Regions from separate parts of the Mesorhizobium sp. P2_A12 genome, predicted to be linked through region 1. Evidence: riboswitches for the same ligand, from Rfam matches in the RefSeq annotation. Region 1 holds a riboswitch; the other holds the start of a gene.
The links. A riboswitch is a leader RNA that binds a small molecule or an ion and turns the genes downstream of it on or off. The one in region 1 is predicted to bind cobalamin.
Positions count from the first base shown of each region.

Region 1 (4,413 bases):
ACAAGGCCGAGATCGACCGCCGCGTGAGGCAGGCGGCGGAAATCCTGCAGTTGACCAAATATCTCGACCGCCTGCCCAAGGCGATGTCAGGTGGCCAGCGCCAGCGCGTCGCCATCGGCCGCGCCATCGTGCGCAATCCGAAAGTGTTCCTGTTCGACGAGCCGCTGTCTAACTTAGACGCCGCACTGCGGGTCGCCACCCGCATCGAGATCGCCAAGCTCAAGGAATCGATGCCCAACACGACCATGATCTACGTCACCCACGACCAGGTCGAGGCGATGACGCTGGCCGATCGCATCGTGGTGCTCAAGGAAGGCCATATCGAGCAGGTCGGCACGCCGATGGACCTCTACAAGAAGCCCGGCAACCTGTTCGTTGCCCAGTTCATCGGCTCGCCGGCCATGAACATTCTGCCGGCTACCATCGACAAGACCGGAAACCCGACCGTCATCAGCCATGTCGGCGGGCGCAAGGCAAGCGTGCCGATCGCGACGCCGGCTTCGGCAAAGGGTGCTGCGGTGAGTTTCGGCGTGCGGCCGGAAGATCTGATCATCGCCAGCGGCACGGACTATCTGTTCGAGGGGACGGTCGACTATGTCGAGCAACTCGGCGAGGTCCAGCTTGTCTATGTCGACATCGGCCGCGCCGACCTGCCCCTGGTGACCAAGCTGCCTGGCAATGTCGAGGTCAAACGCGGTGCGACGCTGCGGCTGAGCGCGGACGCGAACGACCTTCACATCTTCGACGCGGACGGGCACTCCTTCTCGCTCCGTCAGCCGGAAGTAAAGGCGGCTTGAGACAGAACCAAGTCTCGACACGAAAAGAGSGGCGGGGCCCGCCGCTCTTTTTTGGAAATCAACTTCGGCTGTTAGTGATTGCCGAAGAGGTCGCGGTCGGCGCTCTGAGGGGCGGACTTCTCTACGTCACCCGACGAGTTGAGCAGCTTGCCGACGAAACCACCGCTGCTGCGGATCGAGCTCGTTTGCGAGTTGTCAACCGAACCGACAGCAGGCTGGTTTGCGCCATTCGAACCGTAGTTGTCGCTGGCGGCGAAAGCGCTGCCGGAGATCGCCAGGACGGCGGCGGCAGCAAGCATGATCTTCTTCATTTCAAGTCTCCTGAATTCTGGTTTTCGCCAGGACGGCGGGAGAGCCCGCCGCCCCTGGGAATCGGCTGTTAGTTGTTGCCGAAGAGGTTACGGTTGCTACCCTGGGCAGGCGTCTGAGCAGCCGGCTCCGACTTCTTGGTCGAAGCGGTGTACGAGCTGTCGACAGCAGCGGTGGCTGCCGGGGCATTCGAACCATAGTGGTCGCTGTTCGCGAAGGCGCTGCCGGAAATGGCCAGAAGGGCGGCGGCAGTGAGGATGATCTTTTTCATTTTTTGGTACTCCAGTATTTCTTATTTTTGCCGTCCGTCTAGCGGCGTGTCTTGGAAAGAAATCGCGTCGTTCCGGACAGCCCCGATGTGGGAGAGCCATCCAGTCATTTCCAATCACGAAGTTGTTCCGCGTGGACCAAGAATCCACCACTTGAAATTGTGCCAGGGGTTTCCACACTCAATGTTTTTCTAAGTTATATCAAATAGTTGTACAAAACAGCCACCCCGATCACCAACTGTGTCGGAGGCCCAGCGTTCACACGTCCTGCACGCACCGTCAACAGAAACGAACCGTTCGGTTCGATTTTAGAGGCTGCTAATAGTCACTTTTCGATACCGATAGCCTTCTTTGCTTCCCGACAAGGGGGCAGATTCGGCGATATTGCAGCCGGCTATGGTTGCCCAAGAGATAGGGCTTCCGCTCCGCGATCGCCCACCGGAACGTTTCGCAAGCGTGTCGCGCCGCATGGATACGATGTCGTTTTCATGCCGATGGCGCGCCCGCGATCGTGATTAGATCATGCCATCTCAGGTGCCGCTTCGTGACGACGAGGTGGAGAATTGGGAAGCCGGTCAGAATCCGGCGCTGCCCCCGCAACGGTGGTGGAGTTCAAGTCGCAACGGGAGACCACTGGGCAATCGCCTGGGAAGGTGTCGCGATGGTCCGCAAGGACAACTCCAGAGCCCGGAAACCAGCCCGAGATGTCTAGACTCGACTGATCGCGGTGGGCGGTCAAGAGGTGGATAGTGCATGTCCGGCGGATCGCCGGCCTGCGTCCAATCCTTCCTCCGTCACCACCAGTTCAGTCCTTAGAAACGAGGACAGGACATGGATGCTCGCAACGACATGCTGAGGCTCTTGAGTGGGCGCCGGCAAGGCTTTTCGCTGGAACAGCCCTTCTACACCGATCCAGACTATTTCAAGCTCGACATGGAGCTGATCTGGTATCGCGACTGGCTGTTCATCGGTCATGATTGCGAGCTGCCGAAGCCGGGCAGTTACATCACGGCGCAGATTGGCGACTATCCAGTCGTGCTTGTCCGCGACCAGAAGGGCAATATCAACGCCTTCCACAATTCCTGCCGCCATCGCGGCAGCCGCGTCTGCAATTCCGACAAGGGCACGGCGGCAAAGCTGGTCTGCCCCTATCACCAATGGACCTATGAGCTGGACGGAAGGCTGTTGTTTGCCAGGCAGATGGCCGACGGTTTCGACAAGAGCCAGTTCGGCTTGAAGCCAGTCGCCTGCGAAAGCGTCGGTGGCTACATTTTCATCTGCCTGGCCAAGGAGCCGGCGGATTTCGCACCGATGCGCGCGATGATCGAGCCCTACCTTTTGCCGCACCGGCTGCGCGAGGCCAAGGTGGCGTTCGAGTCGACCATTGTCGAGAAGGGCAACTGGAAGCTGGTCTGGGAAAACAACCGCGAGTGCTATCATTGCGCCGGCAATCATCCGGAGCTCTGCAAGACGTTTCCGGAGGCACCCACGGTGACCGGCGTGCAAGGCGCCGACAGCGACCCGGAAATGCTTGCGCACTGGGCGAAATGCGAAGCAGCCGGCCTGCCAAGCAAATTCCGCATCGACCCGGCCGGACAGTACCGCGCCACCCGCGCGCCGCTGTTGCGCGACGCCGTCAGCTACACGATGACGGGAAAGCGTGCGGTCAAGAAGAACCTGTCCGACAGCGTTTCGACCGACCGCATCGGTTCCCTGCTGCTCTATCACTATCCGACGACCTGGAACCACATCCTGGGCGACCACGCCGTCACCTTCCGGGTGTTGCCGATCAGCGCCACGGAGACGGCGGTAACGACCAAATGGCTGGTCCACAAGGATGCGGTCGAAGGCGTCGATTACGATCTCGACGAACTCACCCACGTCTGGACCGAGACGAACGACCAGGACCGGCGGATCGTCGAGGAAAACGCCTTCGGCATCCTGTCGCCCGCCTACGAGCCCGGCCCCTATTCGGAGCTGCATGAGGGTGGCGTCATCCAGTTCGTCGAGTGGTACGCGTCGTTCATCGGCCCGCGCCTTGCCGAAGGCGGCCGGCCGGCGCTGCGCAGCGTTGCCTAGTGCATGTCGCCCAAAAGTGCGCAGTGGTTTTGGGATCTCGACATGCATAGGGCAATAGTGAGGACAAAAGGATGAATGCGATGACCGATCTCGGCCTCTATCGCCATCTCGACCAGATGACGCCCTGGAACGACAGGCTCCAGGTGCTGGAAGTGATCGGCGTCAGCGACGAAGCGCCTGATGTGAAGACCTTCACCTTCCGCTCCGACAACCAGACCTGGTTCCGCTACAAGCCGGGTCAGTTCGTGACGCTGGAACTGCCGACCGCCGACGGGCCGCTGATGCGCACCTATACGCTGTCGTCTTCGCCATCGCGGCCGTTCTCGATCGCAGTGACGATCAAGGCGCAAGCGGGCAGCATCGGCACACGCTGGATGTTCGATCATCTGACGCCCGGTTCGCACGTCAAGGCCTATGGGCCGACCGGCGACTTTTCGCTGCACAGCCACCCGGCGGCCAAGTACCTGTTCATTTCAGCCGGCTCCGGCGTGACGCCGATGATGTCGATGCTACGCTGGCTCAATGACTGCGCGCCATGGACCGATGTCGGGTTCGTCAACTGCGCACGGCGCCCGGAAGAGATCATTTTCCGCAAGGAGCTCGAACTGCTCGGCAGCCACATGCCGGGTCTGTCGCTCGGTTTCATGATCGAGGAGCGGTCCAGCCGCGAGGGCTGGTTCGGCCATATGGGCCGCATCGACGCGATCCGGCTGCCCTTGCTGGCGCCCGATTTCCGCGAGCGCGAAATCTTCTGCTGCGGCCCCGATCCCTTCATGCGCGCCGTGCGCGGCATGCTAGACGCCGCCGGCTTCGACATGACGAAATACCACCAGGAGAGCTTTGCCGCGCCTGTTGTGGAGGAGATCCCGGCACCGTTCACCTTGCCGGCGGAAGACGGCGCCGCGGTTGTCGTCGAAGCCGCGACGCCGATCCGGTTTTCGCTTTCGGATGTCGAGGCC
Region 1 is NZ_JBFUCU010000001.1:559,646-564,058, reverse strand. It holds gene AC1DZU_RS02750 (ABC transporter ATP-binding protein) at 1-797, shown strand, start outside; gene AC1DZU_RS02745 (DUF680 domain-containing protein) at 869-1,108, opposite strand; gene AC1DZU_RS02740 (DUF680 domain-containing protein) at 1,177-1,377, opposite strand; cobalamin riboswitch at 1,891-2,092, shown strand; gene AC1DZU_RS02735 (aromatic ring-hydroxylating oxygenase subunit alpha) at 2,207-3,454, shown strand; gene AC1DZU_RS02730 (FAD-binding oxidoreductase) at 3,535-4,413, shown strand, end outside.

Region 2 (4,413 bases), on a different contig from region 1:
AGGTTGGATTCGACTACATGGTAGATCGGCACTGGGGCGTCAACTTCGACGTGAAGAAGCTTTTCCTCAAGCCCGACTTCGACGTCACTGTCGCCGGCGCCAAGCTCACGGGCAAGGCCAAGCTCGATCCCTGGTTGATAGGCGCAGGTCTCACCTACCGCTTCTGAGGACGAACCACACAAAAGGGGCACTTTTCGAAGTCCGCGCGCGGATCATCCGTGCCGAGAAGTGGACCCGCGATGGTTCTTAAAGGAGTTGTTGGCATGCGCGTAGAAAACGATCATTGCGACGTGATCGGTGTGCCGGCCGCTCCCACGCAACTTGATCGTCTTTCTTCTGCGATTCTGCAGCAGGGGGGGATGGCGCGAGTGTCGCTGCCAGGCGGTGTGGTGGCCTGGGCGGCAGGCCGTCACCAGACGCTCAGGCAGATGCTTTCCGACCACCGTTTCAACAAGGACTGGCGACAGTGGCGGGCGCTGCAGGACGGCGAGATTCCCGAGGATCATCCGCTGATCGGGATATGCAAAGTGGACAACATGACCACGGCGCACGGCGCCGATCACCGTCGCTTGCGCGGCCTGCTGTCCAGCAGCTTCGCGCCCAGTCGTATCGCCTTGCTGGCGCCACGGATCGAACAATGCGTCGATCGACTCCTGGCCGAGATGGCGCAGCGCGGCGGCAGTGCCGATCTGATGTGCGAGTTCGCCGTTCCGCTGCCCACCAACGTGATTGCCGAACTGTTCGGTTTGCCGGACGAACAGCGTGAAGAGATCGTCGCGCTCACCTACAGCCTGGCCAACACCTCCGCCACAGCCGAAGAGGTGCGACAGACGCGGCAGCGCATCCCGGAGTTCTTCCGTCGCCTTATCGCGCTCAAGCGGGGCCAGCTCGGCGATGATCTGGCTTCGGCCCTGATCGTCGCCCGTGACAAAGGCGAGCTCGTTTCCGACACCGAGCTCATCGACATGCTGTTCATGGTGCTCTCTGCGGGCTTCGTGACCACCGCCAGCGTCATCGGCAATGGCGTGCTGGCATTGCTGACGCATCCGCAGCAACTGCACCTGGTGCGCAGCGGCCAAGTTCCTTGGTCACAGGCGATCGAGGAGATCCTGCGCTGGGGCAGCTCAGCGGCCAATCTGCCGTTCCGCTATGCCACCCAGGACGTGGAGATCGACGGATGCATGGTCCGCCGCGGCGATGCCGTCCTGATGGCGTTCCATGCGGCGAACCGGGACGAAAAGGCCTTCGGTCCCGGCGCCGACAGGTTCGATGTCACCCGGCGGCACAACCCGCATTTGTCATTCGGCGAGGGGCCGCATTCCTGCCTGGGCGCTGCGCTGGCGCGCCTGGAATTGCGCTGCGCCTTCCCCGCGCTGTTCGGGCGGCTGGAGGATCTGGCCCTGACCATCGCCGCGGAGGACGTCGTCTACATGCCGTCTTACGTCATTCGCTGCCCGCAGCGCCTGCCGGTCAGCTTCCGCCCTTCCGTCGCTTAGAGAGTGCGGCATTCACCCCGGATTCGGTGATTCTCGGTTCGCCGGGGTGGCTGGTCTCGCACGAGGGGGGCGAGCATGCCCGGTTACGCACGATCGTGGCGCCGGCCTTCAGCAATCGCAGGGTGAAGCTGCTCGCGCAGCAGGTCGAGGCGATCGCCGCTCAGTTGTTCGAGACGCTGGAGGCCCAGCCCCAGTTCCGCCGACCTGAGGCGCCACCTCTCCTTTCCGCTTCCGGACATGGTTATCAGCGTGCTGATGGGCGAGTGCGCAAGCACGCTGAGCGAAGCCGAGCGGGAACAAATACCGGGATTTCCCGGCTGACCGTGACGACCTGGCCCGACTTTACGCCCTTTGAGCCCGGCGACCTCGATCTGATCCGGCGTCGCCGATGGGGACAAGGACCTCTCCGAGCCTGCACTGATGAGAGGCGGCATCGTATGCGGCTTTGGGCGAAAGAGACCGATCAGCGCAAGGGCATTATTCGCATCATCACATAAACATCTCGTTATATGTATTGACAAGGAGCGAAGCTGCTGTGATTGTGCGCATGTCGTGGTTCTCCGCGCGGCACTGCCGTAGCGGAGCTAAGAGGGAAGCCGGTGCGATGCCGGCGCTGCCCCCGCAACTGTTAGCGGCGAGCCAAGCCCATTGGTGTCACTGAGGCGAACGGCCTCGGGAAGACGGGCAGAGGCTTTGACCCGCGAGCCAGGAGACCTGCCACGACGAACAACGTCCACGGGCGGGGTGTCTCGGTGGTCGCGGTAGCCCGGCTTCGTGCCGCCTGCTCGCGCGTTCCTTGTCCCCACGCCCCAACCATCGGGGTATGGCATGACTGTCTCTCAACAAATTCCTGTGGCAACGCTCGGCGTGCCGCGTATCGGTCGACGGCGGGAACTAAAATTCGCGCTTGAAAGCTACTGGTCCGGAAAATCTCCCGCTGCCGACCTGCTCGCGACGGCGAAGGGGCTACGCGCCGCCAGCTGGAGGGAGCAGCACGACCACGGCGTGTCGAAAATCCCGTCCAGCGATTTCTCGCTTTATGACCATGTGCTCGACACCGTCGCCATGGTCGGCGCCGTGCCGGCACGATACGCCTGGACTGACGGCGAGGTCCCACTCGATACCTATTTCGCCATGGCGCGCGGCAACCAAGGTCAGGCCGCGGATTGTGGACATGCTGGTGACAAGCATGCGGCCAACGGGCATGGCCTTGCCGCGATGGAAATGACCAAGTGGTTCGACACCAACTATCACTACATTGTGCCGGAACTTACCGACGATCAGAGCTTTGCCCTCTCGTCGGCGAAACCGGTCGATCATTTCCTCGAGGCCAGGGCGCTCGGCATCCACACGCGCCCGGTCCTGCTTGGACCGGTTACCTTTCTCAAGTTGGCGAAGTCACCTGAGGAAGGTTTCAACCCTATCGCGCTCCTGCCACGGCTGCTGCCCGTCTACGAGGAGCTCCTGCGGAGGCTGAAGCTCGCGGGAGCCGATTGGGTGCAGATCGATGAGCCGGCGCTCGTGCTGGATCTGATTCCCAACGAACGGGATGCGCTCCAATTCGCCTACTGCCGGCTGTCGAAAGCAGCACCGGAGTTGAAGATCATGGTCGCTACCTATTTCGGATCGCTGGGCGACAATCTCGAGACCGCGATTTCCCTGCCCGTGGCGGGACTGCATGTCGATCTCGTGCGCGCTCCAGAGCAGTTGGAGACCGTCGGCCGGCTCGCGCAGAAGGACCTTGTGCTCTCGCTCGGGCTGATCGACGGCCGCAACGTGTGGCGCGCGAACCTGCCTGCCATACTTGACCGCATCAAGCCGATCGTCGCCGGCTGGCCGCTGGACCGCGTGGAGATCGCCCCGTCCTGCTCGATGCTGCATGTGCCGATCGACCTGGACATGGAGACGGCCCTCGATGCGGATGTGAAGTCGTGGCTCGCCTTCGCGGCGCAAAAAGCCGACGAGCTGGTCGTGCTCGCCCGTGCGCTGGCCGAAGGCCGGGACGCGGTCGCCGCCGAACTGGAGGCGTCGGCTCAGGCTGCCGCCATTCGCGCGACATCCGCGAAGGTGCATGATCCGCTCGTCGAAGGCCGGGTCGCCAGCATCAAGGTCGCCATGACGCGCCGGAAGAGCGCATTCGACGTGCGCTCCAAGCTTCAGGCCGACACGTTTGGTTTGCCTTTCTTCCCCACCACGACGATCGGCTCCTTCCCGCAAACAGCCGAGGTTCGCAAGGCGCGGGCAGCTCATGCCAAGGGCGAGCTGAGTTACGTCGACTACGAGGCGTTCCTGAAGAAAGAGATAGAAGCCGCCGTTCGCTGGCAAGAAGAGATCGGACTCGATGTGCTGGTCCACGGCGAATTCGAGCGCAACGATATGGTGCAGTATTTCGCTGAGCAGCTCTGCGGCTTCGCCTTCACGCAACACGGCTGGGTGCAGAGCTATGGCTCGCGCTTTGTGCGCCCCCCGATCATCATTGGAGATGTGTCGCGACAAAATCCGATGACAGTACACTGGTGGCGAGATGCCCAGTCGCTGACGCCGAAGCCGGTGAAGGGCATGCTTACCGGCCCGGTGACGATCCTCAACTGGTCCTTCGTCCGAGACGACCTTCCCCGCTCAGCCGTCTGCCGCCAGGTCGCGCTCGCCATTCGCGATGAAGTGAGCGACCTTGAAGAGGCCGGCGCCAGGATGATCCAGATCGACGAAGCCGCACTGCGCGAGGGCTTGCCGCTACGCGAGGCCGACTGGCAGGCCTATCTCGACTGGGCTGTCGAATGCTTCCGGCTGGCTTCAACGGCGGTCGGCGATGCGACCCAGATCCACACCCATATGTGCTACTCCGAGTTCGGCGATATCGTGGACGCGATTGCCGCAATGGATGCCGATGTGATCTCCATTGAAACCTCGCGCTCGC
Region 2 is NZ_JBFUCU010000028.1:23,062-27,474, forward strand. It holds gene AC1DZU_RS32285 (OmpW/AlkL family protein) at 1-167, shown strand, start outside; gene AC1DZU_RS32290 (cytochrome P450 family protein) at 264-1,496, shown strand; partial or broken gene AC1DZU_RS32295 (cytochrome P450) at 1,463-1,757, shown strand; cobalamin riboswitch at 2,033-2,232, shown strand; gene metE (5-methyltetrahydropteroyltriglutamate--homocysteine S-methyltransferase) at 2,349-4,413, shown strand, end outside.
Region 2: it holds a riboswitch for cobalamin, as region 1 does, so the genes downstream of both, metE (5-methyltetrahydropteroyltriglutamate--homocysteine S-methyltransferase) here and AC1DZU_RS02735 (aromatic ring-hydroxylating oxygenase subunit alpha) in region 1, are expected to answer to the same signal.